One region of the Paenibacillus sp. CMAA1364 genome, then DNA from elsewhere that is predicted to be linked to it. Evidence: predicted binding sites of a transcription regulator. Region 1 holds the regulator's gene; the other holds the start of a gene.
The links. Region 1 encodes LexA, which represses DNA repair genes until DNA is damaged. Its sites were predicted from a motif close to CGAACATATGTTCG; they were not measured.
Positions count from the first base shown of each region.

Region 1 (16,888 bases):
TCCAGCCCCTGGAATTAACCCATGATCGGATGGAAGAAGTAAATCTGGATTCGTAACGATATATTTAGCCCCATCACGTATCCATCGAACGGCGGATGATAATGTCTCATACGTAAAGTTTCGATCAATACCCTGAACGACGTATCGTGGATTGTCTTCTACGATTTGTAATCCCGCTTCGATCAAAGCTTGACGTAACCCATCTTCTCCCACAATAGCGACTCTAGCTGCAGGATCTCTTTGTGCAATATACACAGCAGTTGCTTGTGATGAAGTGCAGATATCCTTCGCTTCCGCTTGAATTCCCATTTCATTCAATAAACACGCAACATCTTCAGATGTACGTGTAGAATTATTGGTTACAAATAAATAAGGGATCTGCTTCGTCTTCAAATGATTAATCAGTGCGTCAGCGCCAGGTATCATATAACGCCCGTGATACATCGTCCCATCTAAGTCTATTAATAATCCTTTGGATTTAGCCAATAATCATGCACTACCTTTCATATCGAACGTTAAATATTTATTGTACATGTTAATGATATTACAGGAGTAATTATCGATTTCCACTTGACAAAAGCGTCTAAAGGGATCACAAGAGATCGTCATTCGTCAGTTTTGATCGAAACCATGTAAGATTATTACACTTATTTGTGAAGTACCATGTCATTTCCTGCGCTTTCCCGGAAAATAATCATATCATTACCCAGTAACCACTCAATGTTTATATTGTACGTATAATTGGAAAAATGGTGAATTCTTCAGCTAATAACGTGTTTGGAAAAATAGACTTTGCTTCATCTAAGAGCAACCCTAGCTGTTGCATATCTTTATATCGAGAGCTGAAATGCGTGAGAATAAGCATCTTCGCTCCGGAATTCCGAGCCGCCTCGGCTGCTTGAATTGTAGTGCTATGGTAATATTCATGAGCAGTATCCACCATCTCATGAAGATAAGTAGATTCATGAACCAATACATCTGCATGGTTAGCAAGTGTAGCAATAGAAGCACATGGTCTAGTATCCCCCAGAATCGTTACGACCCTACCCTTCTTGGGAAGCCCCAGAACATCCTGCGGTCGTATGATTTCTCCACTATCCAGTATAATACTTTCACCACGTTTGATCTTTCCGTATATAGGACCTGGTCTAATACCATAAGACTGAAGCAATGAGAGATCCAGCGTACCCGTGCGATCTTTCTCTACCACTCGATATCCAAAACTATCGATTCGATGTGTTAGAAGGTCAGCATGAACAGCGAATGTCTCATCTTCAAATACAACGCCACCACTATGCTCTACCACATCCAGAACATAATCCATACGTGATTGACTTAATCGCATGGTTGTATCTATATATTCCTTTATACCATGTGGGCCATACACAGTTAGGGGTGAAATTCCCCCTTGATTACTTCGACTTGCAAGTAACCCAGGCAATCCGAATAAATGATCACCATGTAAATGTGTAATAAATATCTTCTCAAGCTTACTTAACCTTAAAGAAGATTTAAGAATCTGATGTTGGGTTGATTCTCCACAATCAAATAACCAGAAACAACTTCTTTCTTCAAATAGTCGAAGGGCAATAGAAGTTACGTTCCTTTGAAGTGTCGGCACACCAGCATTCGTACCTAGAAATAATAATTCCATATTGCCCCCATTTCCCTTCCAACAACACAGCATAAGATCCTTATGAATTCAAAGGATCTTATGCTAGTGTGTGTTGTGGATTCTATTCTAACGCTATGCCTTCTCCACGTTGAAGTATTGTGCTTGCGGATGGCTGAATACCATCGCAGATACCGAAGCTTCCGGTTCCATCATACAACCTTCTGTCAATTCAATCCCAATGTCCTCAGGTGTCATTAACTTAAATAACGGTATTTGATCTTCTAGATCCGGACATGCAGGGTAACCAAACGACACTCTGATACCCTGATATCTAGCACCAAGTCTTTTCTTCATCGTCATATCTGCAGGATCTGGGAATCCCCATGAATCGCGCATCATATGATGAATTCGTTCAGCCAATCCTTCTGCCGTCTCAAGCGCAACAGCTTGTAACACATGTGAACGTAAATAGTCCCCTTCGTCCTTCCATTCTGTCGATAACTTCGACACACCGTGCCCAGCAGTAACTACAAGAAAGCCAACATAGTCCATTATGCCACTCTCAACTGATTTCAAGAAATCAGATAGACATAGGTACGGTTCCACTCTCTGACGTGGGAAAGTGAATGTATGCAATATCTTGGTATGATCTTCAGGATCGTAAACTAAGATATCATTACCTTTAGATTGTGCTGGGAAGAAACGATATACTGCATGTGCTTGAATAATAGCATTCTTTATTGCTTCATTCATAATATCATCTACTGATTCTTTTAGTGACAGGGCTTTATCGTTTCCTTCAGCCAATAGTTGCTCCACGGATCCACGAAGCCCTAAATGATGTCCCATAAGCATCTGCATATTCACATAAGGCATGATATGGGATATAGGGTAATTTCGTAACACATGACGCTCTGTATCTGGCGGAATAAGAACTGGGTTATCTGTAGCAATATTAGATTTCATTGCGCGAGTTAACACAGGTAATTCCTTCACTTCTAATTTAGATGCTTCAAAAGCTTCCAGTTCTTCTTGCATCTTCACACGCATCTCTTCACGTTGTACTGGATCCATGAGTTTATTCGCGATGTCAAGTCCATCCATAGCATCTTTAGCATATACAACCATGCCATCATATTCTGGTTTGATCCGAGTTTTGGTGAATTTACGAGTCAATGCAGCTCCACCTACCATGATTGGAACATCAATCCCAGTGTTCTTCAAATCCTGTGCGGTAATGACCATCTGCTGGGCAGATTTCACGAGAAGCCCTGATAAACCAATAATATCTGCCTTCTCTTCCCGATAAGCTTCAATAATTTTCTCTGGCGGAACCTTAATCCCTAAGTTAATGATCTGGTAACCGTTATTAGATAGTATAATCTCAACCAAGTTCTTTCCGATGTCATGTACATCACCTTTTACGGTAGCTAACATGATTTTACCTTTGATGCTAGTCTCATCCTTCTCCATGAAATCTTCAAGATAGGTAACGGATGCCTTCATCACTTCAGCACTTTGTAGTACCTCTGCTACGATAAGTTCATTATTATTAAATAGTCTACCTACTTCAGCCATACCTACCATAAGCGGACCATTGATGACCTCAAGAGCCGAGTATTTCTTCAATGCTAGGTCTAAATCAGGAATCAGACCTTCCTTCGTACCTTCAACTACATAGGAAGATAGTCTCTCTTCAAGGGTTAGATTGGATATTAGTTCTTTCTTGACCACTTTCTTCTCACGAAATGCTGCTACAAATTCAGCAAGCGTCTCGTCATTAGTATTAAATATAAGCGCTTCTGCTAGACGGCGTTCTTCTAATGAAATCGAAGCATATCTTTCTAGCTTTTCCGTATTTACAATTGCATAATCAAGACCAGCCTTCGTACATTCATACAAATAGACTGAATTTAACACTTCACGGCCCGATTCAGGTAGTCCGAATGAAATATTGCTAAGACCTAGAATGGTTTTCACTTCTGGATACTTTTCTTTAATCAATCGAATTCCTTCAATAGTCTCTACAGCAGACCCGATATATTGAGGGTCACCTGAACCTACAGGGAACATATTAGGATCAAATATAATATCTTCTGGCTTCATACCATACTTATGAACAAGAAGCTCATAGGAACGGGTGGCCACTTCTAATTTCGCTTCACGTGTTACAGCCTGACCCGTTTCATCAATAAGGATGCAGACAACAGCTGCTCCATACTGATGTATCAATGGAACAATTTTCTCGAATTTCGATTCACCATCTTCAAGGTTAATGGAGTTAATTATCGCTTTACCTTGAGAATATTGAAGCCCTAACTCGATGATATGATCATAAGTCGAGTCAATCATGAGAGGAACTTTGACCTTCTTTGCAACTAAAGGCAAAAAGTTATTAACGGCATAGGCCTCATCGATATCTGTATCTTGAAGATTGATGTCAATAATCTGAGCCGCACCCTTTACTTGAGATCTAGCAATCTCCGATGCTTCATCAAATTTACCTTCTTTAATAAGACGTTTGAATTTACGTGAGCCCGAAATATTAGTGCGCTCTCCAATCATAATAGGACGATTGTCTGGTTCAATAAATACAGCATCTATACCCGATATCGCTGGGGGATGTTCACCATATGTACGTCGCGGCTCATATTCGGACATCACCTCTACCATTGCACGGATGTGTTCTGGCGTTGTACCACAACAGCCTCCTGCAATATTAAGCCATCCCTGCTCAGCGAACGCAGCCATTTTCTTGGATAATGACTCTGGAGATTCGTGATAATGTCCATTCTCATCAGGAAGCCCAGCATTTGGATAACAGCTCACAGCCGCACTTGATATAGCCGCTAGTGATCGTATATGATCTCTCATGAATTCAGGTCCTGTAGCACAATTGAGTCCAACCGAAATAGGATTTAAGTGTTCTAATGATATATAAAAGGATTCAATATTCTGACCTGCTAATGTTGTTCCCATCGGCTCAATTGTTCCTGATATCATAATAGGCAGTGTCACACCACTCTGCTCAAATGCGTTGCGGATACCAATGCTACCCGCCTTAACGTTCAATGTGTCTTGGCTAGTCTCTAATAGAAGCAAATCTACCCCGCCCTCAATAAGGGCAAGCGCTTGCTCTTCATATGTATCTACAAGTTCTTTAAATGTTACCCCGCCTGTAACAGACAATGTCTTTGTTGTAGGCCCCATTGCTCCTATAACATAACGTGGCTTCTGTTCCGTACTATATTTATCAACAGCAAGACGTGCTAATTCAGCAGCCTTTAAGTTGATTTCACGTGATTTCTCAGGTATATCATAATCTGCTAACACAACGGATGTTGCGCCAAATGTATTCGTAGAGATCATATCTGCACCTGCATCAAGATAGGATTCATGAATTTGTTGAATAGCGTCTGGTCTTGTCAGAACCAACATTTCGTTACAACCGTCTAACGCCTCTCCCCCAAAGTCTTCTGGTGAAAGATCTAGTTGCTGGATCATGGTACCCATAGCCCCGTCCATAATCATTATTCGTTCTTTCAATGATTCTTCTAATTTTTGTATAGTCAACTTAAATCCCCCCCACTTAAACATTAAATATTAGTTTAACATAGATGTAGTCTATTATAAAAGGATAATGCCGAGTTTAATCGTCATATTTAGCACAGATTTGCAACGGAACTTTAAATGGATAGTTAATGTACTCATTCCTCAATTACGAATATAAATACATAACAGCAGTATTATTGTACGTGTACTGGTGATCAACAATGATTATTTCATTTCAAAGTGTCAACAACAATTATGCAAAACCCCATTCTCTAAATTCAGAGAACAGGGTTATTTAATATCGACTTATATCCATTATTCCGTTACTACGATTTCTTTCTTCGGCATACTATGCATAGCGCCAACCGTGACATGTGATATCACAGTGTATGTATCTGCTTTGTCCAGGCTAGTCTCAAGGACATATTTCCCTTCACCAGCATGTTCTGCATTTAGTTCAACATGTTTACCTTCTTTGTTAGAAGGAACAAATTCAATGACAACTTTATCGGCATTGTTTACATGTTCATTATTTTGCGTCACCAATACTTCAATCATAATTTTATCTTTTACTTTTATCTGCTCTGGTTGAACACTCAAGTCAACAAGAACTGGTGTTAGCGAATCATTACTACCCATATCCATGTTACTGTGACTATTCTTCTCACTATTACATCCAACTAACATCAATAAAGAAATGATTACCAATGCAAATCCAATACGTTCTCTGATCCTCATAATTTCCCTACCTTTCAAAGAAATATTAATGAATCTATCTACAAGCAATGTAAATTGCTATGACATTTATCATACTAGCATAAAAAAGCCAAGTCGTCTGCACATATAGCAGTGAATTGGCTGAACATGTCGATGAAGTTCATCAATTGTTCTTTTTTATAAAAAAGATAGCTTCATGAAAATTCGTCTATAATCTTATGCAACTCCGATAAATGTTCTATCTCGTAATTAGGTGTAATCGCTGGATCCTTAGCTCTATCTGTTCTATTGATCCATACGGTCTGAATTCCTGCCGCAAGTCCACCACGGATATCTGTTGTTAACTTATCTCCAACCATCAACGCTTCATCATGACCAACATCTAATATGGATAATGCATGATTAAATATGGATACATCAGGTTTACCAATTCCGAATTTCCCCGAAATTACGATACCATCGAAGTAAGATGCTAACGTCGGTACACCATCTAACTTCTCTTGTTGTAAAGCCGGACAGCCATTCGTTAGGAGAAGTAACTTCACTTGCCCACGCAATTCATCAAGCACTTGGAATGTTTCTTCATACACATGGGGACGTGCGCGTCTCTCCGAAGCAAATTGTTCAGAAAGTTCATTAGCTAGGTCAACATCATCTATCCCTAATCTTAAAAGACCATTTCGCCAAGCATCTTTACGATATATCTTAGCTATCTGTTCCAATTGACGGAATTCGGATTGATCACCTGCCGTGAAATTAGCCCATAGTCCCTCAAATGGATTGATACCAATCTTCGTAGTAAATGAATAGGTCTCATAAGATTCATACAATGCTCTTGCTTCAATTCTAACCGCTTCTTCCAATTGAACAGGATCAACACCTGTTGCCTGATTAGCTCTTTGGCAAGTTGCTTCAAATGATTCAAGCACGCTTCGTTCATCCCATAGTAACGTATCATCTAAATCGAATATAACTGCTTTAATCGACATATCTCATATTCTCCCCCAACGTTATTACTTTTCAAAAGGAATATTGTTTTCTGTTGCAAACTTTTCTAGCCCTTCACCCATGCTATGGATATTGTAACGGTTAATTAGACGGGTGAAGACCCAATTTGATCCTTTATCTTTGGTCTCAATAACAGCCGAGCCTTTACTTATTTTGATTCTAGCAATGTTAGATGCTGATAATACACGTACTTTACTCAATTTGGTTGTTTGCAGATTATCTTTGTTTACTTGTAAGTAAGGACGTCTCATAAATAAGATAACAGCCAAAACGATATATGATATTGTTACAACCCAAGTCATGACAGGGCTAGTCGTATTCCCTGTATCTGGTAGTGAGCTTGTCGCCCATCCGAGCATACCATATAATGTCCCAAGCATAATAAGTATGAATGGGAATACATATTTACGGCCTTTATATGTATTACTATTCGAGATAACACCTTGATTGCTAATACTTGGTTGGCCTTGCTTCTTACGTTGCTTATTAAGTTCTGTGCGATTCTTCTGAACCTTTCTCTCCCATGAACGTGACATCGTTGGGCCTCCTCTAATGTTTTAATTAATGCATTACTTTGTTGAAACCCTCTGAATCTTCAATTTCAGTACTAACTCTGCCACGTTAAAAAGAGCTTGTCAAGGAATTCACCTCACCAAGCTCTATATTGATATTGTTATTTAATAGGTCGGTAACTTCAATACTTCTCCAGCCAATATCTGACCATCTGTCAATCCATTTAATTTCTTCATTTCCTTAATGAAAATACGAGTATCCATATCTGCTGGTTTCTCTTGGACAGCGATTCCCCACAATGTATCTCCAGACTGTATGATACGATTCTTCGTAATGTGAGGTTCTGGAGCAGAATTCGCGAACGATTGTATGCTAACAGAACAACCTACAATAATGAGTAACAAAACCCATAAAGATTTCTTAGCTATAGGTCGCACTACAAATTCTTTCATACGAATGCCCATCATGTATGTATATGATTCTCTTGTATTTATGGTTGTATGAATACTCTTATATGTACTATATCTTAGCATATTATCTCATCTCCCAAACGTTTGTTCTTGTTTCCGAAATAACTATAACACGAACAAGTGTTTTGTTCAATACATTTTAGAACAAACGTTCTTTTATTTTTAGAACCCCTGTTTGTACGAACGGTAGTTCTATGTTATAATTCCAATAAGTAACTATAACGAGGTGGTTCAATATGTCTAAGGTATCGAGTCGACAACAAGCAATAATAGAATTCATACGTAACGAAGTACGCACCAAAGGATATCCACCCTCTGTACGCGAGATTGGAGAAGCGGTTGGATTAGCTTCAAGTTCAACAGTTCATGGACATTTAGACCGTCTTGAAAAAAAAGGCCTCATTCGTAGAGATCCTACGAAACCTCGAGCAATCGAGATTTTAGGCCAAGTCGAGTCTGACGATCAATATCAATTCTCACATACTGTGTCTCGTGTTCCTATCGTAGGTAAAGTTACCGCTGGTGTACCGATTACTGCAACAGAGAATATTGAAGATTACTTCCCTTTACCGCAACATTATGTAGGTGATGAGAAAGTGTTCATGCTTAACGTTACAGGAGATAGTATGATTGAAGTAGGTATTCATGATGGAGATATGGTCATAGTACGTCAGCAACAGACTGCAGACAATGGGGATATTGTTGTTGCAATGACAGATGAGGATGAAGCGACCGTTAAGACTTTTTATAAAGAGAAGGATCACATAAGACTGCAACCTGAGAATGCTACATATGAACCTTTACGATTGGGGCATGTTACAATACTAGGTAAAGTCGTCGGTCTATTTAGAGACATTCATTAAATTCATGAATTCAATTCAAATAAGAACACATCAATAGAAGGGATACAGTGCAATACTTGCGCTGTATCCCCTTCTATGTCATTGGAGGTTACATAATATGAAATCTAAGAAGACTGTTTCAAAAATAGATCATCCTAAGGTCTCAAAAGACAGGATAGAATCTGTTAATATAACGACATTTCAATCAGAGGACTGCATCGAACGGCAATGGTTCCAGGATTGCTCTATGAATGGTATTTCTTTGGATCATGTGACGTTTGATGAAGTCATCTTTACAAATGTCGATTTCTCTGATATGACCATCACGAATCTTGAACTAACCGATGTTATATTTGAGAAGTGTGACCTGTCTAATACGGATTTCAGTCATGCGAACATACACAGAACACAATTTCTCGATTGCAAAACTATAGGATTAAATCTATCTGAGTCAACTCTCCGCAACATTTCATTTAAGAACTGTATTGGAGATTTCGCTAACTTCCGTTTTGCGAATATGAAATCAGTAATAATGGAAGATTGCTCATTAACTCAATCAGACTATTGTTACTCTACGTTAGAATATGTGGATTTCCTGAGATCGAATATCGATCAATCACAATTTACAGGCTCCAAGCATAAGGGTATCGATTTCAGTACATGTGATTTCTCAACCATTACCATGAGCCTTGCAGATGCGATGAATTGTTCAATTACCAGAGAACAAGCTTATGTGTTTGCTAATTTAATGGGATTGATCATTAAAGAATAATCTATATGTATTTAAAAAGGGTGTTCCAAGTTATTTTCATAACTTGGAACACCCTTTTTAAATTCTAGTACAACGTCATATATTGATCAAGTTCCCATTGATGAACTCGTGTTCTAAACATATCCCACTCAATTTCCTTTAATTCATGGAAGTAAGCAAGTGCATGATCACCTAGAGCTGAAGTGATTACTTCACTGCGCATCATCTCATTAAGAGCTTCCTTCAAGTCTGCAGGTAAACTTGGGATGCCAGCTTCAACGCGCTCTTCTTCTGACATAATATATATATTGCGATCTACCGGATCCGGCAATTTAAGTTCATTCTTAATCCCGTCTAATCCCGCCTTCAACATCACAGCAAGCGCTAGATATGGATTGGCTGCTGGATCCGGATTACGCACTTCCACCCGTGTACTTAACCCACGAGAAGCAGGAATTCGAATCATTGGACTACGATTACTACCTGACCATGCCACATAACAAGGCGCTTCGTATCCAGGAACTAAACGTTTGTATGAGTTAACTGTTGGATTCGTAATTGCTGCAAATGCTCGGGCATGCTTCAGAATACCTGCCATATAGTAACGAGCGGTATCCGTTAATCCGAACTCATCTTTCTCATCATAGAACGCATTCTCTTTACCTTTAAATAGCGATTGATGACAATGCATACCTGAACCACTTACGCCATACAAAGGCTTAGGCATAAATGTTGCATGAAGTCCGTGTTCGCGTGCGATGGTCTTAACAACCAACTTAAACGTCTGAATCTGGTCTGCAGCTTTAATGGCATCTTCATATTTGAAATCAATCTCGTGTTGACCCGGTGCAACTTCATGGTGTGAAGCTTCAACTTCAAAACCCATCTCTTCAAGTGTCAGAACAATTTCACGACGGCAATTCTCACCAAGATCCAAAGGAGCTAGATCGAAGTACCCCGCCTTGTCATTCAACTCCATCGTAGGATTACCTTGTGAATCTGTCTTGAACAAGAAGAATTCAGGCTCTGGTCCTACTTTCATGGATGAATAACCCATATCTTCAGCTTCCTTCAAGCAACGCTTCAAAATGCCGCGTGGATCTCCAGCAAATGGTGTACCATCTGGCATATAAATATCACAAATTAAACGAGCAACTCGTTCTTCTGCTACCCAAGGAAATATTACCCATGTGTCAAGATCAGGATATAAGTACATGTCTGATTCTTCAATTCGAGCATATCCTTCAATGGATGATCCATCAAACATCATTAAGTTATCTAGAGCTTTCTGTAACTGACTCACAGGAATCTCAACATTCTTGATAGATCCTAATAGATCCGTAAATTGTAAACGAATAAATCTCACATTTTCTTCTTTAGCCATTTTAAGAATTGATTCTTTTGTATAACCCACAGTATCCTCACCCTTCGTTGATTGAATTTCACATCTTATTTATTAAAAAACCGAGACAATTCGCCTTGAATCAAGGAGTCACGCCCCGGTCTCCTATTAGCAAGTAATTCTTGTTTAAGAGCACGATGTAGTTGGGAATCGGTTAATCCTTTTCTTGTTAATTCTGTCTCAACCGTGATCACTGTTGCCTCATCAGATTCTCTCTTCATAGGACTCATAACTTGCTTAATTCCAGCTATGTTCACGCCTTTTTCAATTAGCGCTTTAATCTTCAATAATCTTTCTACATCATTAAATGAGAACAATCGTTGATTACCAGCTGTACGTGCTGGAACAATTAACATATGTTGCTCATAGTACCTAATTTGACGAGCAGATAAATCAGTCAATTTCATTACGATACCTATTGGAAATAAAGCCATATTTCTACGAATATCATCGCCCATATCTCATCAGCCTTCCAATGAACTAATACATTTATTTTACATGCCAATGTGTGTCATGTCAACGCCATGTCAGATAACCTCACAACAGATTGCGATCCACCATGTTCTGAAGTGCCTTGAGAACACCATATTTCACATGTGAATACGTTAACCCACCTTGCATGTATGCTATATAAGGTTCTCTTATCGGTGCGTCAGCTGATAACTCTAAACTTCCACCCTGAATAAACGTTCCTGCAGCCATAATGACAGGATGCTCATACCCAGGCATCTCCGATGGTTCAGGTACAACATGACTATCCACTGCTGCAGCACGTTGAATACCTTGAACAAATGCAATTAAATGCTCAGATCCGCTAAAAGAAATAGCTTGAATGAGGTCTGTTCGCTTCTCATGCCAAGCAGGCTTCGTCTCAAATCCGAACTTCTCAAACATCGCAGCAGCGAAGATACTTCCTTTGATAGCCTGTCCTACAATGGTCGGTGCAAGGAATAATCCTTGATATATCGATCTCGTTGTTCCCATCATAGCGCCAACTTCACTACCAATCCCAGGGGCAGTTAAACGGTAAGAAGCTTGTTCAACATATTTACCCTTCCCACATATATACCCACCTGTCTCTGCAATGCCACCACCAGGGTTCTTAATTAGTGAACCTGCAATAAGATCCGCTCCAACATCAGTGGGTTCATATTCCTCGGTAAACTCTCCATAGCAATTATCAACAAATACGATAACATCTGGCTTGATCGCTTTAACTCGTATAATCATTTCACTGATCTGTTCTATTGTGAAAGAAGCGCGCCAATCATACCCTCTTGATCGTTGAATCCCAATTACTTTGGTAGATGCCGTGATCCCTTTCTCCACAGCATCCCAATCGATGCTATCATCCTCTTGAAGCGCTGCTTCTCGATATGTAATACCGAAATCTAATAACGATCCTAGACCGTCTCCAGCTTCACCTATAACCTTATGAAGTGTGTCATAAGGACGACCTGTTATGTAGAATAATTCATCACCTGGTCTTAGAACACCAAATAGGGCCGTAGATATCGTATGTGTGCCTGATGCGAAATGAGGCCGAACTAATGCAGCCTCAGCCCCAAATACATCAGCATATACCAAATCTAGAACCTCTCGACCTCGATCATTATATGCATAACCTGTTGAACCAGCGAAATGAAAATCACTTACTTTGTGTTTTTGGAAGGCATCAATTATTTTCCATTGATTCAGATCAACGATACGATCCACGATCTGTATCTGATCTTGTATCTGATCTTCCACTACATTCATGTCATGTATTAATTCTTCTGTAAATCTTCCCATCACTTACTCAGTTCTCCCTTGATGTCTTCAGTTTCTTCATATCTATTTATCTAAAGACTCTATATATTCTTGAAGAAAATAGCCTTCCTTCTCATAATCTGCCTTGTGAAGCAGGACCGTATAAAGCGAATCACTACCATCGAAGTCTTGGTCAATTACGTCACCAACCCGATAGAGTAATGAGACTAGATCTCCTCGGTTCGCAGGAATTCGGAATGTTATTGTCTCTCCATTTAGTGAATTCTGGATCGCCTCACGTATAGCTAATAAATCAGTGTCATCAAAAGCACTGATCTTCAAATAACCTGGCCCTGAATGAAGCATCTGTAGTTGCGCTGGTGTACACATATCTTTTTTATTATAAAGCACGATTTGCGGTTTGTTAGATGCGCCTAATTCTTCCAATATAGATTGAACCACAGCCATCTGATCTTCTCTCATATCTGACGATGCGTCCACGACATGAAGGATTAACGTAGCCTCATTAACCTCTTCCAGTGTAGAACGAAATGCTGCGATCAGATCATGTGGTAGATTCTGAATAAATCCAACTGTATCCGTTAGGATAACTTCCTTACCCGAAGGCAACTCTAACGCACGTGACGTAGGATCCAGTGTTGCGAACAATTGATCTTGAATATATACATCAGCATCTGTTAATTGATTTAACAAAGTTGATTTACCTGCATTTGTGTAACCGACAAGCGCAACTTGAACGGCATCGCTTTTCTTCCTACGCTCTCGATATAGCTGACGGTGACGGCTAATTTCCGCCAATTGGTGCTTCAGATCATCAACACGACCTCGAATATGCCGTCTATCCGTCTCCAGCTTGCTCTCACCTGGGCCTCTAGTACCGATACCCCCACCTAGACGGGATAGATTCTGTCCTTGCCCCGACAGTCTCGGTAGCAGATACGTTAGCTGTGCAAGCTCAACTTGAATGATGCCTTCGCGAGTATTCGCCCTTTGAGCAAATATATCAAGAATTAACTGCGTTCTATCAATAATCTTGGCATCTAACATCTCCTCTAAGTGTCTCACTTGGGCACCCGATAATTCATGGTCAAAAATAGCAGTGTTTGCCCCAAGAGACTCCATAATTAGACGAAGTTCTTCCACTTTTCCTTTCCCAATGAAGAACCTTGGATCTTTCTTAGCGAGATTCTGACTTAAGGAATCAACAACTTCTACACCCGCTGTTTCGGCTAACTGAATTAACTCCTGAAGTGAATATTGTGGATCGATTCCTTTTCTTTTCACCTCATCCGTTACCAGACTTACTAGAACTGCTCGTGCATGTGTTTCTGTGTCCGTATCAAAAGTGATGGTGTTTGCCATGAATATAATTGCCCCTTTATCTGCTAGATCATATATTGAACTTAAAATCTTCCGTGCGTAAAGTCATGAGCTCCTGCTTCCCAGGATTATTATTCTCGAATTGATTCAACAATCTAACAGCATGATTTCGCATTGACTTTTCAATCATATTACGAACATATCTTGCATTGCTAAATGCATGTAATCCCTCGGTCTTCTCTTGCAAAATACGATTCCTCAATTTAATAACGGCTTGTGGCATTAGAATATAGTCTCTATCCTTTGCCATTAACTCTGCAATCTGAATGAGTTGATCGACAGTATAGTCGGAGAAATCAACCTGTATAGGGAACCGCGATGGAAGACCAGGATTGGTCTGAAGGAAAAAGTCCATTTCATCACAATACCCTGCCAATATGAGTATAAATTGATTCTTATGATCTTCCATAGACTTGACTAATGTGTCAATGGCTTCTTTACCGAAATCTTTCTCGCCACCTCGGGCTAAACTATAAGCTTCATCAATAAATAGTATGCCACCTAAAGACTTTTTTACTAAATCTCTCGTTTTCTGAGCCGTATGACCAATATATTCACCAACTAAATCAGCTCGTTCCACTTCAATCAAATGCCCTTTCGTTAGAACGCCCATCCTCTGGAATAACTTAGCTATAATTCTAGCAACCGTCGTCTTTCCTGTACCTGGGTTACCTCTAAATATCATATGGTAGACTTGAGAGCCTCCAGCTAACCCTGCATCAACACGCATTAGACTGACTTGTAGCAAAGCATAAATTTCGAAAATCAGGTCTTTGATGTTCTCTAATCCAACAAGTTGCTCCATATCCCGAAGAATATCTTGATATAAATCTTGCTCTAGAGTTCCCTTGGATACTTTGGATTTCTCACGTTCAGACACAACTTTCGTTAATACAGGTTGTTCATGACTACTTAGGACAACATTGATTTGTCTAGATGGTCTGCCTCCAGCCTTGTCGTTCGATGCAACGACACGTCCACTCATGCATCCATCACCTCATTATCTACTGGGATGATACCTCTCTTCAATGTATTCTAGTTCACGAATGGTTATTAACAGATTCGACTGATTTCAAGCCAAGCCTAAGTAAAAATTCGTCTAATTTCCATTTGGAATAAGCTAGAATCTCCCGGCTCTTATGATAAGGCATAGATAACACATTCGAATCTGTCGTAGACAAGATAGGTGATTGAAAATCCAAATATTCAGCTATATCTAATGAACGCATGCCATGATATGTATGTGTAATAATCAGTGCGGTAGTCCATCCACGCTGTTCCATAATGTATTGGCTGAATTTTAAATTCTCTAACGTACTTGTTGCCTCGTTCTCCATCACAATAAATGGGTCTAACACACCATGTTCCAATAAATATTGACGCATACCTTCGGCTTCTGTGAAATTAAATTCGGGTTTGTCTAATCCGCCAGATACGATGAATGTCTTAAATTTACCTTTTTTATATTCCTTCAGTCCATGATCTAAACGTTCTTTAAGACTTGGGCTCGGTGTATCTCCCCACATAGAAGAGCCAAGAATAATCCCTACATCAACAGGTTGACTGTCGCTGGTTGATTCAACCGTATTTATCTTCCAGAGTACATACCCTAGCCACATAAGAACGAAGAGGAAAATCATCACAATTGCGACAATAGTCCTCTTAAGTACCATTTTAATTCTACTGTGATTTCTTATCATGAATGCCTCCTGAAATCGCCGTTCTCGAACAATTGCTTATGATCTTCTAAGGACATCTCAAAGAATGGGAATTGTTGATTGTCGATTTCATCCAACAGCCGTTGCGCCGTTGACATTGCTAAGTGATAATCTTGCTGTGTAATATCTTTTCGTTGCAATGCATCATCCAACTCGTCTTGATCAAGAAGAAACACTTCACCATTTGGTATGACGACAACATCCAAATATAAATCATCAAACCATGGTACCCCTTGATCTGTCACTCCTTGTGTTTTACAAGTATCAATATACCATTGAATAATCTCACACCGCTCATCAAACATAGCAGTTACGATATAATGGCAACCCTTGGGATAATATTGTAACCAAGAATAACCCTTATCTGCAATCCGATATGAATGATTGCCATACGCTTTCCACAGCGGTTCTTTAAGGTTATAAATTGTATATAACGTAATATAGCCTGTAAACCTCTCTGATTCCACATAACGGCAGGTGAAGCGGCGGCGCGAAATTCTACGCCAGTTCGCACGATCTCCAAATTTACGTTTCATGGAAATATCCCTCTCCAACTATGTTAGATACAGCTTAACACATTTCGAATCACACTCAAAATGATCATCATGTTGGATTTCTCCTTTAATCTATCTTATGTTCAGTGTTAATAATACATTTATATTACGCCGCTTAAATAAAATAGAAAATCCTGAAGGTCTAAAGACCAACAGGATTTCCTTATCACTACAGTGTATTTATTCTCTATGGTGTAGTCGTTTCTGGTGCTTGTATATTTTCTGTTTCTGCGTCTTTACCTTTACCTTTATCTTTGCCCTTACCAGCACCTGGATCTTCAGGTGTTATAGTATTCTCTTCTTTAGGCGGTTCTACTGGTGTATTCTCGGTGTCTGGAGGAGCTACTTCCCCATTATCCACCGGAGGGATGACTTGATCCGGGTTTTCCGTGCCACTTCCACTTCCATTACCAGTACCATTCTCATTTCCAGTACCATTGCCGTTATCATTACCATTGCCCTGATCATTGCCGTTATCTGGTTGTTCCTCTAGATCTGGTTCAGGGATAACTTCAATTGGCTCTTCAGGGGCAGCTACGACTTGAATGACATTTGACTTATCAGATTCTAAATCTCCATCGACGAGATAGGCGGTA
Region 1 is NZ_JBITNB010000001.1:44,143-61,030, forward strand. It holds gene ACH8E3_RS00215 (TIGR01457 family HAD-type hydrolase) at 1-486, opposite strand, end outside; gene rnz (ribonuclease Z) at 725-1,654, opposite strand; gene metH (methionine synthase) at 1,748-5,146, opposite strand; gene ACH8E3_RS00230 (FixH family protein) at 5,483-5,905, opposite strand; gene ACH8E3_RS00235 (HAD family hydrolase) at 6,079-6,873, opposite strand; gene ACH8E3_RS00240 (hypothetical protein) at 6,898-7,428, opposite strand; gene ACH8E3_RS00245 (LysM peptidoglycan-binding domain-containing protein) at 7,570-7,938, opposite strand; gene lexA (transcriptional repressor LexA) at 8,112-8,738, shown strand; gene ACH8E3_RS00255 (pentapeptide repeat-containing protein) at 8,836-9,489, shown strand; gene glnA (type I glutamate--ammonia ligase) at 9,554-10,882, opposite strand; gene ACH8E3_RS00265 (MerR family transcriptional regulator) at 10,918-11,328, opposite strand; gene ACH8E3_RS00270 (methionine gamma-lyase family protein) at 11,408-12,628, opposite strand; gene hflX (GTPase HflX) at 12,704-14,002, opposite strand; gene ACH8E3_RS00280 (AAA family ATPase) at 14,031-15,005, opposite strand; gene ACH8E3_RS00285 (YdcF family protein) at 15,061-15,720, opposite strand; gene ACH8E3_RS00290 (DUF402 domain-containing protein) at 15,717-16,274, opposite strand; gene ACH8E3_RS00295 (transglycosylase domain-containing protein) at 16,480-16,888, opposite strand, start outside.

Region 2 (16,888 bases), on a different contig from region 1:
CCAATCAGTTTCTTACCAATAGAAGCTAGATATTTTCCCGTCTCAATGGCATGGGGAACGCCACTTTTTAGCGTATCGTAAGTATCTACGAGTAATGTCACTAAATCGGGCATCACTTTGGCGTAAGCATCAAATGACTCTTGTTCCGTCTTGAAGCTTTGTACCCATGAATGCGCATGAGTCCCTTTGGTGGGGATGCCGAACTTTTTACCTGCCAACATATTGGATGTGGCATGAAATCCACCAATATACGCAGCACGAGCACCCCATATCGAGGCATCTGCTTCCTGTGCACGGCGAGTCCCAAATTCAAGTAATATATCTTGCCCTACTACTTGTTTGATTCGTGATGCTTTGGTGGCAATTAGTGTCTGGAAATTCATGAAGTTGAGAAGAGCAGTCTCTACTAATTGCGCTTCCATCATTCTACCCTCAACACGAATCAACGGTTCATCTGGGAATACCAATGACCCTTCTTTCATCGAATGAATCGTCCCTTGGAATCGGAATTGACGCATTTCTTCCAAGAAAGCAGGATCATAATTCTCCTCTTGCTCCGCTAGATACTGAATATCCTCTTCCGTAAATCGAAGATGATTAATATATTGAATGATTCGCTCTAATCCTGCGAATACCGCATAACCATTGCCAAATGGAAGTTTTCTGAAATAGGCCTCAAATACAGCTCTATTCTCGTGCGTGCCTAATTTCCAATGGGCATACATCATATTGATCTGATATTTGTCGGTATGTAACGCAAGATCTTCCGTGTGCATGGTGTTTCCCCCTCGTTGTCTTGCGATTCATATGCATGGATATACTATTTCAATTCGTCTGAACTCTTCATCACTTGAGCACCCAGTGTACTCTTGAAATGCTCTAGCGCCCAAGTATGTCCTGTTGGATTGAAGCTGGCAACTGCATCCTCAAACACCGTGATTTCATATCCTTTATTATAAGCATCAATAGCTGTGTGAAGGATACAAATATCGGTACATACACCTACCAAATGAATTTCCGTAATCCCTCGTTCATGAAGCAATATATCTAGATTAGTCCCACAAAAGGCACTATATCTTGTCTTATCCATCCAATAGATAGCATCTTTATTCCGATTGTAGACTTCCGCTAATTCACCATATAGTTCCCGTCCTTGCGTGCCACGGATATTATGTGGTGGGAACAGACCCGTCTCTGGATGATAAGCGTCATTCTTCTCATGAAGATCAACAGCCATGACGATAAAATCATTCTGATCCACATACTTCTGAGTGAGTGCTACAATGGTATCTTGTAATTCAATGGCAGGTTGGCCTACCGGAAGATTACCTTCTACGAAATCATACGTATAATCAATAACGAGCAATGCCTTCATATATCTCACTCCATATCTATTGGTTTAGTGGAATTACGTATATATCGATAATAAAGGAACATCATCCATAAACATGTATAATTGTGCTGAACGCTGTGAATATTGATTGGAGCTAAGCTTCCTCCCCGCCTCATCTCTCACTTCTTCTATAATTCCCTGTCTACTGCGTGTTGAAGTGATCTTCCGAATGAAGTTGGGTTCTTTAAATTCTGGTACAACCGTTTGAATAACTTGGTACAGTTCACTCAATGTGAATTGTTTCGGAAGGAACTGCTTTGCTATTGTCGTCTGCAACATCTTCTGCTGGATTCTAACATAAGCGTCCCTTATAATATCTCGATGATCGAATGCTAGCTCTAACTCCTCTAGCGCTTCTTGAATTCCGAACATCCCCACTTCTTCCGCATCATCCGCCGCTTGCTTCTGTTCCAACATCCACTCTTCGACTAATGCAAAAAAAGCATTGCTAATAATCCAACCGCGGGGATCTCTACCAGGCTTACTATAGACACCTAAATACTCTAGATGACCTCCATCCACGCCCGTCTCTTCCTTCAACTCTCTCTTAGCTGCATCATAAATAGATTCACTTTCTTTACAGAATCCACCAGGTAGCGCCCATTTCCCCGCATATGGCCAAGACTTTCGGCGAATGAGCATGACCTTCAGTTCACGAATAGGTAAGGTCTTCGTAACGGTCTTACGCTCCCGCTTCGTCAGTGTAAACATGACAATATCAGCAGGAACACCATCTGGGGTACGATATTTCTTCACATTATAATTTTCTTCTTTACTATTCATTCCATTCATCGTCATCACCACATAATATTCTATTTGATATTATCATTATGATCTATATATATTTTTTGTCAAGTTTATCCTTGGAATCTGCTTTATTTCTTGATACCTACCACTCTAAATCCAGCAGTAGAGATACAACCTAAAGTACCATCGCTATCATGAACACGAGCTTCTGTCGTTAGGCTCCGTCCCGCTTCATGAATGACAATTGCACTGACTGTCAGTACCCCGCTTCTCATTGGAGATACGAAATGAATATTCATATTTGTCGTAACACAAGCATCGACATTCTTCGCTGCTGTTGCCACCATGCCCATAGCTTGATCCATCAATGAGCTAAGCACGCCACCATGAACAATACCAAGCGAATTCAAATGATGTTCCTTCACTTCTAATGAAATCTTTACTTCTTTGGTATTCCCAGAAATAAATTCACAACCAAGGTATCCCCAGAACGTATCTTTCCCTTTTGCAATCATACTGTCTAGTCCTTCCACATGAATCCTCCTATATATTACCTCTATATATTGTAATAAATGACCTAATTATTATCCCTTTGTCCAAATTCTAATGATGGGACATAAGAAGAAACGGAAATTCCCATCCTTTATCCTGATGGCATCCGTTTCGCGTCATATTATGCAATTGTCGTCTTATCCATACTAACTAGCAATGTATAAAAAAGGCGCGGATCATGATCCGCAACCTTCTTGTCCTTACTTACCCACAATTTGTTGGTGGTACATCTGTGCCCACTTCAACATTAACCTTATCGGATACGGTATCGCGGATGACCGAAATAACTAACTGCAGTAAATAATTGATATCACTTTGGCTTTGCTGAAATTCTACGACAACAGGAATACCGTCAATCTCATCCTGTAAGGATTCAATTTCTGCTTCGATCTTTGCCACCATCTCTACGTTTCTAAAAGATTCAAAAGCAACAATTTCCTTCTGTTTCTTCTTGATCACAGTAATTAACTCTTGTACACGGTCGTGTTTATTAATTTTCTCTTCCGCTTGTTGGAAGTGCTTCACTTCTTCACTACTGGAAATCAAGTTGGCTAGTTCTTTCGCTTTTATCATCACATCTTCTTGGATAACCAAATCTCTGGTGTCATGGGACAACATACCACTACAGTTCAGTGTTGCTTTATCTTCGCTCACTAGTATCACTCCTGATTTATAAATTAATAGCTACAGACTCTTGTATTATCTTACCTTTAATATACCATGTCTTCACTTCACTTATCTCAACATTTACTAGAGTTCCTATCAGATCTTTGCCACCTTCAAAATGTACAAGTCGATTCGTACGTGTTCTACCTGCAAGAATCTCATCATTATTCTTACTCTCACCTTCAACGAGCACTTCAACAATCTTTCCTTGCAACTTCTCGTTACTCAAGAGGCTGTTATCAATAATGGCCTGATTAAGACGTTGTAAACGTTCCTTCTTCACTTCCATTGGAATATTATCTTCCATAATCGCAGCAGGCGTGCCTTCGCGAGGAGAATAGATGAACGTAAAAGCGGAATCGAATCCAATCTCGTTTACCAAGGTCATGGTTTCTTCGAATTGCTCATCTGTCTCCCCTGGGAAACCAACAATAATATCTGTCGTTAATCCTACGCTAGGGATTGCTTCTTTGATCTTGTGTGCCAAATCCATATATCGATCACGTGTATATTTTCGGCTCATCTTCTTCAATATCTCTGTACTTCCCGATTGAACAGGTAGATGAATATGCTCTACTAGATTACCACCTTTAGCTAGTACATGCACCAACGCATCGTCGAAATCTCTTGGATGTGATGTAGTGAACCGAACACGAGGAATATCAATTTTATGCATATCGTCCATTAGGTTCGCGAAGCTATAAGTCATATCTGTGAAATCCTTACCGTAAGCATTCACATTCTGCCCAAGTAACGTCACTTCTTTGAACCCTTGACGTGCGAGTTCTCTTACTTCTGCGATGACATCTTCTGGTCGGCGACTGCGCTCTTTCCCGCGGGTGAATGGCACGATGCAATACGTACAGAATTTATCGCAACCATACATAATATTAACCCATGCTTTCATCCCTTCACGTTTCTTCGGAAGGTTCTCTATAATGTCCCCTTCTTTAGACCATACATCAACCACTAATTCTTTACTGAATAATGCTTCTTTGATCAAATGGGGCAATCTGTGAATGTTATGTGTTCCGAAGATCAAATCAACGAAAGCATGTTTTTGTAAAATACGATTGACTACATTCTCCTCTTGCGCCATACAACCACAGACACCAAGTAGCAGTTCCGGCTTCTGTGTTTTGAGATGCATGAGATGTCCTAACTCGCCGAACACCTTATCTTCTGCATTCTCACGGATTGCGCATGTATTCATTAGAATAATATCGGCGATTTGGCGATCCTCTGTGCTGGTATAACCCATTTGCTCTAAAAGGCCTTTCATCGTCTCTGTATCGTGTTCATTCATTTGGCAACCAAATGTATAGATAATGTAGTGTTTGTCCTTACCGATGCCTAACAGCTCGTCTGGAACGGCATTACCGTATAAGACTTGTACATCTTCTTTACCACGTTGTTTCTCTTGTCTATGATTAGGTTCTGATAATATATTGATTTCGCGACCTCTTATTCGAATTCTCTTACCAAATTCATCTTCTGATAGCACTTTAGCATCCGAGAAATCGAAATATTGGGAGTAATCCTTGGGACCCTTGCCGGATTTTAAGTCCGGTGAGTTCTGGTTATCCTTTGACAATGGTTTCACGTCCTTTAATTTATCTATTCTAAGTGTGAACTCTTTCATTTCTCAACAAACATCAATAAGAAATTATACCATATGGTCACTACCATATCCATCTTAGACAAATACAAAACCCTTCCGATAAGTGATCTTGGAAGGGCTCATACATTCGTATTATTCCGTTATTCAGACATAGACTTACATTCCTGAAATGCATCATGTTCACAACCTTGGCAACAAGTAGCGTCTAATCGAGTCAAAGAATAATCAACAGCCTCTCCAGTCGTCTCAAAAAAATGCTCTATTCCGATCGTTTGATCTAATCGTGAATGTTGCAACGTTTGAAGTGGTTGACTTTGAATTTCAGAGATTAGAATCGTGCCTCCCAGTCCGATATACTGTTTAACCACACTCCTAAAGTTGGCAACACCCGTGGAATCCAAATAAGGTACATTACCCATTTTTAATATCAGGACTTTACGTTGGTGTTCTATAATATCCATGATCGATTTCTCGAATTGACTAGCTACCCCAAAGAACAAGGCACCCTCCACCGTGTATACATCAATATGAGGGCAATCCGACTGCTCAGGCAATACTTTGGAGACATGCAATGTCTCACTCATATGTTTGATAAACACAATAGCTGACAGCAATAATCCGATTTCTACAGCTAGCGTTAGATCTGTAAATATAGTTAAACCAAATGTAGTGAGTAGTACGAATCCTTCAGCCGATTTCATACGGAGAATATGCATAAATTCTCTTCGTTCACTCATATTCCATGCTACAACCATGAGAATGGGAGCCATACTGGCTAATGGGATTTGGGAAGCATAAGGTGCAAACAGAACAAGAACCGATAGGACTACGACCCCATGGATAATGCCAGATATTGGAGATACAGCTCCATTCTTAATATTAGTTGCTGTTCTAGCAATCGCGCCTGTTGCTGGAATCCCCCCGAATAATGGTGTTATCATGTTTGCAATTCCTTGCCCCATTAGCTCACGGTTACTATGATGCTTATCTCCTGTCATGCCATCCGCTACTACTGCAGATAATAGTGACTCAATACCGCCCAACATGGCTATAATGAACGCTGGTTTTATTAAACTCTGTATTCTATCTAAGTTGAAGTTCGGAATATGTAGGCTAGGTAAATGACTAGGTATATTCCCAAATGCCGAACCAATGGTTGCTACCTTATCCGGAAACCATAGGGTTGCAATGATTGTTGATAGTAACAGACCTACTAATGAACTTGGAATTTTAGGAGTCCATTTCGTGGTCATGTAGATCGCACCGAAACATATGACCGCTACCAAGACACTGTACACATTCGTCAATCCAATATTCTTTAAGATCTCTATCATATTGGAGTAGAAGAATTCATGCTTCTCTAAGTTCTCTAATCCAAGGAAGTTTGCGATCTGACCTCCAAATATAGTCACAGCAATCCCTGCCGTGAAACCAATCGTCACTGGGCGTGGAATAAATCTAATGACAGCTCCAAGCTTAAATAATCCCATCAGGAACAGTAATACACCCGCCATGAATCCAGCGACGAGTAAGTTCTCGTACCCATATTGCATGACAATTGCAAAGATAATCGGTATAAACGCTCCTGTTGGCCCACCAATTTGGAACTTCGAACCACCAAATAGAGATATAAGTATACCAGCAATAATTGTCGTATATAGACCATATTCCGGTTTAACGCCTGCTGCAATGGCAAAAGCCATCCCTAAAGGAATCGCTACAACCCCTACAATTAAACCCGAAATCAAATCCTTCTTGAAGCTGTTGATACCATATTCTGCATATCTACCTCGAAATGAAATTTTCATAACTAGCCTCACAATCAATATATTTGATTATTTGAATATATATAAAATCATATATCCATTTATGAGGACTGTCAATTTCTCATTTACTAGAAAAACATACAAATGAAACACAAATAAGAGCAAATCGAGTCATTATCGTCGATTTGCTCTTATTATGAAGTTATTTACTGATTTTTTATATTTTCTAAAATGGAGATCGTATTGACAAGATGATTGTCAAAGATTTGTTTCGCAACAACAAGCAATTCTTTAATCTTCGGATCCGTTAAAGCGTAAATCACCGACGTACCTTCTTTTCTTCCGACCACCACATTTTTACTTCGAAGAACAGATAGTTGTTGTGACACCGTCGAACCTTCCGTACCTAAGATGAGCTGCAGCTCATTCACATTCTTCTCACCATCAGCTAAAGCTTCAAGAATTTTTATTCGTAAAGGGTGGGCTAATGCTTTGAAAAAATCTGATTTAAAGTGTTGTATATCTTGATACATATCCTACTCTCCTATATGTTCAACGATTTGAATATATAGATATATTACCATACTTAGCACATCTGTATCAAAATCTACTCATAAGAAGACGGATACCGTCCTTATGACAAGGTTAGTATCCGTCTATTTTGTACTATAAGGTTATCCATGATGGATGTCTATATCAATCAATAATCTCTGCAGTATCTCCAGTTTTGGCACCAGAAGCATTTGCTTCATCCGTATCAATATGCATGTCCAACGCGAAGGAATCTGATACACGAGCTACTACATTCTCAAGAACTAATCCACGTTCTCCACCTAGACGAACTTTTAATAATGACTTATCTTCAATACCCCAAGCCTGTGCATCGGAAGTGTGGAAATGAATATGACGCGCTGCAACAATAACACCCTCATCAATCGTTACTTCGCCAGCAGGACCTTTAATCGTGATTCCTGGTGTACCCTCAATTTTACCGGACTCACGAACAGGTGCCTTTACGCCAATAGCGAAAGAATCTGTACGGGATATCTCCAATTGAGAAGCTGGACGTGCAGGTCCCAATATTCTTACTTTATCAAATTGACCCTTAGAACCAATGACAGCTACCGTTTCATTTGCAGCAAATTGCCCTGGTTGAGACAACGGTTTGAACTCTGTTAATTGATATCCTTGTCCAAATAATACTTCAATATCTTCTTGTGTTAGATGAATATGTCTTGCAGATACACCTACTGGTACTGATTTACTCATAAAAATTCACTCCTTATTTTTTCTCTATCATCTCTAGTAACCAACATCAATATCCATTATACATGCTTTACCTTCAAAATAAAAAGGAAAGCCGACAGAATATATCTATTCATCGATATTCTGTCGTGTTTCGCAACAAGACTGTCATATTGTTCTCTGTACAGTACGTTTTTAACCATAGAGACTATATATTCAGACAAATCTGCGATGGGAGATAGGACTCTAAATAAGTTACAGCATTCCCATAGAGCCAATTATGAACTTGTTCATCCGTATAATGCTTTAACAAGCATTCAATGAGTTTAGGATATTGACCTGGGTGTTCTAACTCGGAGATCCATGTATGTATGCCATCGAAATCCGAACCAAACATCACATGCTTCTCAGCCCCTAGTTCACACATATGCTCGATATGAGGAATGATGTCACTTATTAATACTTCCCCATCTCCAAGCTTAACGAACCATGGCACAAAGGTTAATCCAATCCTACCATCCATAGCAATAATCGCTTTAATCTGTTCATCTTCTAGATTTCGAACATGTGGACACACAGAGAACGCATTGGAATGTGAGGCAATGAATGGTCTCTTCGTTAATTCAGCCAACTCCCAGAATCCAGCATGCGACAAATGCGATACATCCAGCAACAACCCAATCTCATTACAACATTCGACGAGCTCTCGTCCCTTATTTGTAAAACCGCCATTTCTCGATTCAAGAATACCATCCACTGCCCAGTTCGCATAGTTCCATGTCAACCCTAGGAATCTTACACCAAGCTCGAAGGCTGTTCTTACATTGTACAGTTCACCCTCAAGCCCATCTGCGCCCTCGATCGAGAGCATACCCCATACATTGGCGTCGCCTAATTGATGCACTTGTTCCTTATAGCGTAGCCATTGCATTCCCTTTCCCGTGGGCAGAACTTGATTGCGAAATATATCGATCCCCTTCAGTATGTTTTCAAATCGAGGCTGTCCCCACTTCTCCTGCAAGTAAAGAGCGAAACATTGAAGTTCCACACCACCAGATTTTAATCGTTCATAGGTCACATCTAATCGATGATCGTTCATAAATGAAATCTCATCATTATCTGTCATTTTACTCAGCACATCACAATGGAAATCCACAACGGGTCTGATATCTATCATCTCTCCTTGATCAGATATTGTTAAATACAAAAAACTGCTTACCTAGTTCAAAGACGAACTTCACCCCTAACCCTTGGGATTCGTTCAACCTTCTATGTAGATAAACAGTTTCAATACATATGAGATCAATCCATCATCTTGGCTCGACAATTAACTTCATCGCCGTGCGGTCCTCACCATCAATCACAATGTCGGTAAATGCAGGAATACAGATTAAATCAACTCCACTTGGTGCAACAAATCCCCGGGCAATTGCAACTGCTTTGACTGCTTGATTCAATGCACCGGCTCCAACCGCTTGTAGTTCAGCAACGCCTCGTTCACGAAGAACCCCCGCAAGCGCTCCTGCAACCGAGTTAGGATTGGATTTAGCTGAAACTTTTAATACATCCATAAGATAATCCTCCCCTGGGAATGATGTTGACTCATATCCACATACTCCATATTATTCAGGAAAGTAGAAATCATGACTTTTTTAAAAGAAACGCTTTAATCCATAATCCATTCATCTTCTTGCAGACGAATCTTTTCTATTTTCTGTGCATGGCCCGTAGCTTCATCAATTTGAACAAATACCCCATGAAAATGCCATTTCCCCGTATCTACAACAAAACGAACAGGAAGTTGTGTCTCAAATTTACGAAGTACGGCCTCTCGCTCCATACCAAGAATACCTTCTCTTGGACCAACCATTCCCGCATCGGTTAGATAGGCTGTTCCGCCAGGCAGAATCGTGTCATCATTACTCTGGACATGCGTATGCGTCCCAACAACGAGAGACACTCGACCATCCAGATTCCAACCCATAGCAATCTTCTCAGAAGTAGCTTCCGCATGAAAATCTACTAAAATACATTTATGATTCTTGCGAAGTTCTTCAATGATTTCATCGCTTTTTCTAAAAGGACAATCTATCGCAGGAAGAAACGTACGTCCTTGTAGATTAACGATTGCTAACTCTTTCCCATTTGCTTTGATCACTGTATATCCACGACCTGGTGTCCCTGGCGGGAAATTAGCAGGACGTATCATTCTTGGCTCATCATCAATAAATTCAAATATATCTTTGTTGTCCCATGTATGATTACCCATAGTAATCCCATGAACGCCCCAATTATAGAAATCATTCGCTATTGCCTCTGTAATTCCTCGACCTGCCGCAGAGTTCTCTCCATTAGCTATAATAATATGAGGATTATATTTCGATTTCAATACAGGCAACATCGCTTTAAGTGCCTTTCTACCAACTTCCCCTACGATATCTCCAATAAATAAAACGTTAATAACTTTTCTCCTCCTTCAATATAAACAATATGAAAAGTGGCCCCAATGTGGCCACTTTTCATATTTACTATTATTTAGCGTATTCAACCGCACGTGTTTCTCGAATGACTGTTACTTTAATATGTCCTGGATAATCCAGTTCATTCTCAATCATCTTCGTAATGTCACGTGCCAATCGGAATGATTCCGCATCATCAATTTTCTCAGGGTGAACCATGACACGCACTTCACGACCTGCTTGAATAGCAAAGGATTTCTCCACGCCTTCAAATGACTCCGCGATCTCTTCCAATTTCTCCAGACGCTTGATATAAGTCTCCAGTGTCTCTCTACGCGCTCCAGGTCTAGCTGCTGACAATGCATCAGCTGCACCTACCAACATTGCGATAACGGATGTTGCTTCGCAATCGCCATGGTGTGAAGCGATACTGTTGATTACTACTGGATGTTCTTTGTATTTCTTCGCTAGTTCCACGCCAATTTCAACGTGTGATCCTTCCACTTCATGATCCAGCGCTTTACCGATATCATGCAATAATCCAGCACGTTTCGCCAACACGATGTCTACTCCAAGTTCTCCAGCCATTAGTCCAGTTAGATAAGCTACCTCCATGGAGTGCTTCAGAACATTCTGACCGTAGCTTGTACGGAATTTCAATCGACCCATAATCTTGATTAGATCAGGATGTAGGCCATGAACACCCACCTCAAAGGTAGCTTGTTCACCATACTCACGGATCCGCTCATCCACTTCTTTACGAGATTTTTCGACCATTTCCTCAATACGTGCAGGATGAATTCGACCATCAGCAACCAATTTCTCAAGTGCTGTACGAGCAATTTCTCGACGTATTGGATCAAATCCTGACAGAATAACCGCTTCTGGCGTATCATCAATAATAAGATCAATTCCCGTCAGGGTCTCAAGAGCACGAATATTACGACCTTCTCGTCCAATAATTCGTCCTTTCATTTCCTCGTTCGGAAGTGTTACCACAGACACTGTTGTTTCAGCTACATGATCGGCAGCGCAGCGTTGAATAGCTAGAGTAATAATCTCACGTGACTTCTTCTCTGCTTCTTCCTTCGCTTGGCTCTCGATATCTTTAATCATCTGTGCAGATTCATGACGTACCTCATGCTCAACATTCGTAAGAATAATTCCTTTTGCTTCTTCCGTAGTTAGATTAGAGATCCGTTCTAATTCTGTAACTTGACTCGTGTAAATTGTATCAATTTGTTGTTGTGTTTCTTCAATACGTTTCTCTTTGTTAGCCACTTGCTCTTCTTTACGTTCTAAAGTTTCCATTTTTTTATCCAATGATTCTTCTTTTTGCAACATTCTGCGTTCCTGCCGTTGAATTTCATTACGGCGCTCACGAGTTTCCTTGTCAGCTTCGGACCGAATTCTATGGACTTCATCCTTAGCTTCTAGTACCGTTTCTTTCTTGACTGCTTCTGCTTCCTTCTTCGCGTTCTCCACGATTTGAACGGCAGCTTCTTCAGCACTGGAAATTTTAGCTTCTGCAATAGACTTTCGAATAAAAAAACCTACGAACCCAAAGATTAAGGCTACGAAGAGAACGATCAAAACCCAAATCCAGGTCTCCATCATTCTGTTTACCTCCTCGTTAGTTGGTCCAAGGAATCCTTGGAATTTTCTACTGTTGTTCTTGTTATAACTGATACCATCAAACTACAAACCTACTATTTACTACTAGCAACTTGTTCATTGTCCGCCAACCACTGGCGTTGATTTCAATCATATGAATGTATTAATCCATATATCTCATAGTTAGAATCTCTTTTGGAAGGAAAAAGATTCCCTATGTGAATATAGATTCTTTTTCATTTTAGTATTTGTCAAAAGATATTGTCAAGGGAATCAGCAGGAATCCCATATATTCTTATTTATTCGAACGTATAATCATCATCTTCTTCGACTTGTTCATCTTCATCTTGTATTATGCAATTTAGCACACGTCTCACTAAATCACCGGTAAACCCACGACGCATCAGATAAGACCCTGTCTTGCGCTTCTTATCCAACGTCTCCCCCTTGGTCTGACTCCACTTCTTTCTACCTATAATAAATGCACTTTCAAATTCATCTTCGGAACTCACACTATCTAGTGCTTCTACAATGAGTGTTTTCTCGACACCTTTTTGTCTTAACTCCTGACTTATCCATAGTTTGCCCTTGCGTTGACGCTTAATCCGCTGCTCTGTCCACTGTTGAGCATATAGTGCATCATTTACTAGACCATCACGACTTAATCGCTCTAACACCTCCTCAATGACCGCAGGTGACGTTTCCTTCTCACGTAGTCTAGTTGCTATTTCTTTACAGGTACGTGCTTTCCTTTCTAAATACTTTAATGCATGAACATACCCTCGTTGCTTCTCATCAGATAATATAATCTCTTCTAATTCATGTCTCCAGAAGGTGTTTCCTTTCACCATTCTATATTTAATCATCACATCTTCATGAACCGAAAGATCGTAGGATTCAAAGGATATCAAATACCTATATTTCTGCCTAGGCTCACGCTTCACTTCCGTAATTACTAACTCCATATCCGTAGGAAAATGACTAATTATAGTTGTAACCTCTTCATCCATGAATTCAATTACCCCCTTTCCAATAAAGAATAGGTTCTTAGACACCATAAAAGGTGCCCACGTAATATGATTACGGGCACCTTGATGTAATAACATATCCGATTAGTACTATAAACGAACTATTCCATTTCCAAAAGTTCCTTCTCTTCTAACTCATCCTTCTCTAGTTCCTTAGCCGTTGGAGGAATGACCTCATTCGTTAAATTGCTTGCTACACGAATCTTCTTCTCAATCGTATCCGAGATATCCGGATGATCTTTCAAGAATTGTTTCGCATTCTCTCGACCTTGACCTAAGCGCTCGCCTTCGTAAGAGTACCAAGCACCACTCTTATTTACGATATCTAATTCTGTTCCGATATCTACGATACTACCTTCTTTAGAAATACCTAGGCCGTACATCATGTCAACGTCCGCTTGTTTGAAAGGTGGCGCAACTTTGTTCTTCACAACTTTGATCTTGGTGCGATTACCTACAATATCATTCCCGTTCTTGATGCTCTCGACTCTACGAACATCCAATCGAATGGTCGCATAGAATTTGAGAGCTCGTCCACCAGGTGTCGTCTCTGGATTACCGAACATCACACCAATCTTCTCACGAAGCTGATTAATAAAGATAGCAGTTGTCTTAGATTTACTGATAACACCAGATAACTTACGCAATGCTTGTGACATCAGGCGAGCCTGTAGACCCACGTGTGAATCTCCCATATCGCCTTCAATCTCAGCCTTCGGTACTAGTGCAGCCACAGAGTCAACAACAATGATATCCACTGCGCCACTACGTACAAGTGCTTCTGCGATTTCTAAAGCTTGTTCACCCGTATCCGGCTGTGATAATAACAACTCATCAATATTAACCCCAAGATTACTAGCATATTTAGGATCCAAAGCATGTTCAGCATCAATGAATGCAGCCGTTCCGCCAGCCTTCTGCACCTCAGCAATTGCATGTAAAGCCACTGTCGTCTTACCCGAAGACTCTGGACCATAGACTTCAATAATACGACCTTTCGGGAACCCACCCACACCAAGTGCAATATCTAGTGCTATCGATCCACTGGAGGTTACCTCCACATTCATATTTGTTGATTCACCCAACTTCATAATGGAACCTTTACCGAATTGCTTCTCTATTTGACGAAGCGCTACATCTAGCGCTGCACGACGATCTGACAATTGACTCACATCCTTCAATATTTATAATATTATGATACCTTGTTTTAGATCGTTTGCCAAGCATTTTTTCGAACATACATTCGTCTTTGTGTTTATTGGACCCTCCCTTATCTTTTGATACGAGTCCCACACAATAGACAAAGAACCGTAGCAAAAGTATTTATTCTGCCACGGTTCTTCCGTTATAACTTCATTATACATCTAGCTATATCCATCCTTCAACTGTCTTGTTGAAGTTTATCTTCTTCTGTCATATTTAACCACAATCGATACATCAAACTTTTCACCGAACGAATCCGAATAGACTCACGATTGCCTTTCAGGTTCAATTCATGCACTTCCGTCTGTCTTCCACGTTGTGCGATCGCGACAAAGACAAGTCCTACAGGTTTACGTTCAGAGAATCCTGGACCAGCAACGCCTGTAATGGACAGACCAAAGTCGGTGTCTGCAATCATTCTAACCTGTTCTGCAAGTACTTGGGCGACTTCCGCACTTACAGCGCCAGGTGCATCTTCTCCTTCAAGTAGGTCATGAGGAACGTTCAAAAGCTTTTCCTTCAATTGATTAGAATAGCAGACGATCCCACCTAATAATATTGTCGCGCTTCCAGGCACTGATGTAATTCTCTCCATAAACAACCCACCCGTACAGCTCTCTGCTACACCTAATGTCAACTTACGATCTGTCATCATGTCGACAATTCTTTTCTCGATAGGGATATCTTCAGTTGCATACAAATGATAAGGAAGTAAAGTTGCAATCTGTTCTTCTATCTTATGCAACTTCACCATAGCTTCTTGTTTACTGTCTGCTTTGGTGGATATACGAACGGTAACTTCCCCCTCCTTAGCGTAAGGAGCAATGGTTGGGTCACTTTGATTCTGAATCAGCTCTATAAGTCGTTCTTCAAGTGCAGACTCCCCAATACCAGCGAACTTTAACATAGTTGAATAAATCGGCATTTCATTCGTCAGTGCATGTTGCAATAACCATGGTTTAGCCTGTTCATGGAACATTGGGGCCATTTCTTTGGGGGGTCCAGGAAGAATAATATAGTATTTACCCTCATGCGATAAAGCATTCCCCACCGCTAATCCTGTTGAGTTGGATAGTGGTGTGCTACCTTCAATAACCGTTGCCTGCCTACGATTATTCTCGCTCATATGGGCATTGCGACTATGAAAGAAATTCTCAATCTGGTCCATAGCTAGACGGTCAATATGTAACTTTCTCCCTAATAATGCTGCAAGTGCTTCTTTCGTAAGATCATCTTGCGTCGGTCCAATACCACCTGTTAAGACTATAATGTCTGCTCGCTGACTTGCCGCAGCGATCGAGTCTTGTAGCCTCATCAGATTATCTCCAACAACCGTTTGGAAATATACGTCAATACCTAGTGTAGCCAGTTCCTGAGACAGGAATTGAGCATTTGTGTTTACAATCTGTCCTAGTAATAACTCTGTTCCTACTGCAATAATCTCTGCCTTCATCCTTAAATCCTCCACTTCTTATCGAATCACCCATAACTTACTTTAGAATTTGAAAGAAAAGACAATAGGATAACATCCTACTGTCCAATGGTACAATTCATATATACGATTAGCTATTTGACAAATTAAGTATGTCTTTATTCTTAACGAAATAATCAATCCCAGAGTATAGTGTAATCAGACCAGCGGCCCAAGTGGCTATCACATCAAAAGGAATGGATAGAAATACGAACGGGAAATTATTAATAAGCATAGCTATGATTGCAACAATCTGAACAACAGTCTTAATCTTCCCCCAATTGCTTGCTGCCACTACTTTGCCTTGCAGAAGAGCAATCTGACGAAGTCCTGTTACGGCGAACTCTCTACTGATAATGATAATAACAATCCAACCATCACATTTCCCCATTTGTACAAGTGAAATTAAGACAGCTGCCACTAACAATTTATCCGCCAAGGGATCTAATAACTTACCTAGATCAGTAACCAAATTATTCTTACGTGCTAAATAACCATCAATGCCATCGGTGCTTGCAGCAATTATAAAGATAATAGCAGCAATTAATTGGTTAAATGGCAATTCGTATGCTCCCCACACGATCGGTGCGGGATAGAAACTAAAATCAACCAATAAAAATATCATCATGATTGGAATTAGACAAATTCGCGCTACAGTGATTCGATTAGGTAAATTCACAGGATAACCTCCCTGTGTATCGGATGTAATGTTACGACAAGCAAACCACAGTTCATTCGTATACTTTGGACTCTATCTGTCATTATTCATGCTCCCCCAGTGATATAATCCATTCATTTCTAGATGAATCTTTTCAAGTATAATATATGGATTATTCAGTGTCAAAAGGCGATTGACTATTACTTCATGTTCATAAATTGAAGATCTAAAGAGAGATCCGCTTTACGTAACAATTGCATAATTTCTTGTAAATCATTTTTACTTTTACCTGTCACACGAACCTGATCACCTTGAATCTGGCTTTTTACTTTCAATTTCGAATCTCGGATAAGGATATTTATCTTTTTGGCATTATCTTGATCAATTCCTTGTTTCAATGTCAGCTTCTGTCTGACAGTTCCTAAAGATGCTGGCTCAATTTTACCGTAGTCTACATTTTTTAGA
Region 2 is NZ_JBITNB010000003.1:128,796-145,683, reverse strand. It holds gene ACH8E3_RS04100 (nicotinate phosphoribosyltransferase) at 1-776, opposite strand, end outside; gene ACH8E3_RS04095 (cysteine hydrolase family protein) at 821-1,375, opposite strand; gene ACH8E3_RS04090 (NUDIX domain-containing protein) at 1,409-2,185, opposite strand; gene ACH8E3_RS04085 (PaaI family thioesterase) at 2,269-2,673, opposite strand; gene ACH8E3_RS04080 (RicAFT regulatory complex protein RicA family protein) at 2,897-3,310, opposite strand; gene miaB (tRNA (N6-isopentenyl adenosine(37)-C2)-methylthiotransferase MiaB) at 3,363-5,000, opposite strand; gene ACH8E3_RS04070 (SulP family inorganic anion transporter) at 5,120-6,787, opposite strand; gene ACH8E3_RS04065 (ArsR/SmtB family transcription factor) at 6,952-7,278, opposite strand; gene pduL (phosphate propanoyltransferase) at 7,442-8,014, opposite strand; gene ACH8E3_RS04055 (dipeptidase) at 8,199-9,167, opposite strand; gene ACH8E3_RS04050 (stage V sporulation protein S) at 9,301-9,561, opposite strand; gene ACH8E3_RS04045 (TIGR00282 family metallophosphoesterase) at 9,657-10,451, opposite strand; gene rny (ribonuclease Y) at 10,522-12,063, opposite strand; gene ACH8E3_RS04035 (regulatory protein RecX) at 12,363-13,073, opposite strand; gene recA (recombinase RecA) at 13,193-14,254, opposite strand; gene ACH8E3_RS04025 (competence/damage-inducible protein A) at 14,473-15,747, opposite strand; gene pgsA (CDP-diacylglycerol--glycerol-3-phosphate 3-phosphatidyltransferase) at 15,857-16,444, opposite strand; gene ACH8E3_RS04015 (YajQ family cyclic di-GMP-binding protein) at 16,624-16,888, opposite strand, start outside.
Region 2: the regulator LexA is predicted to act here: its motif matches at 14,324-14,337, upstream of recA (recombinase RecA).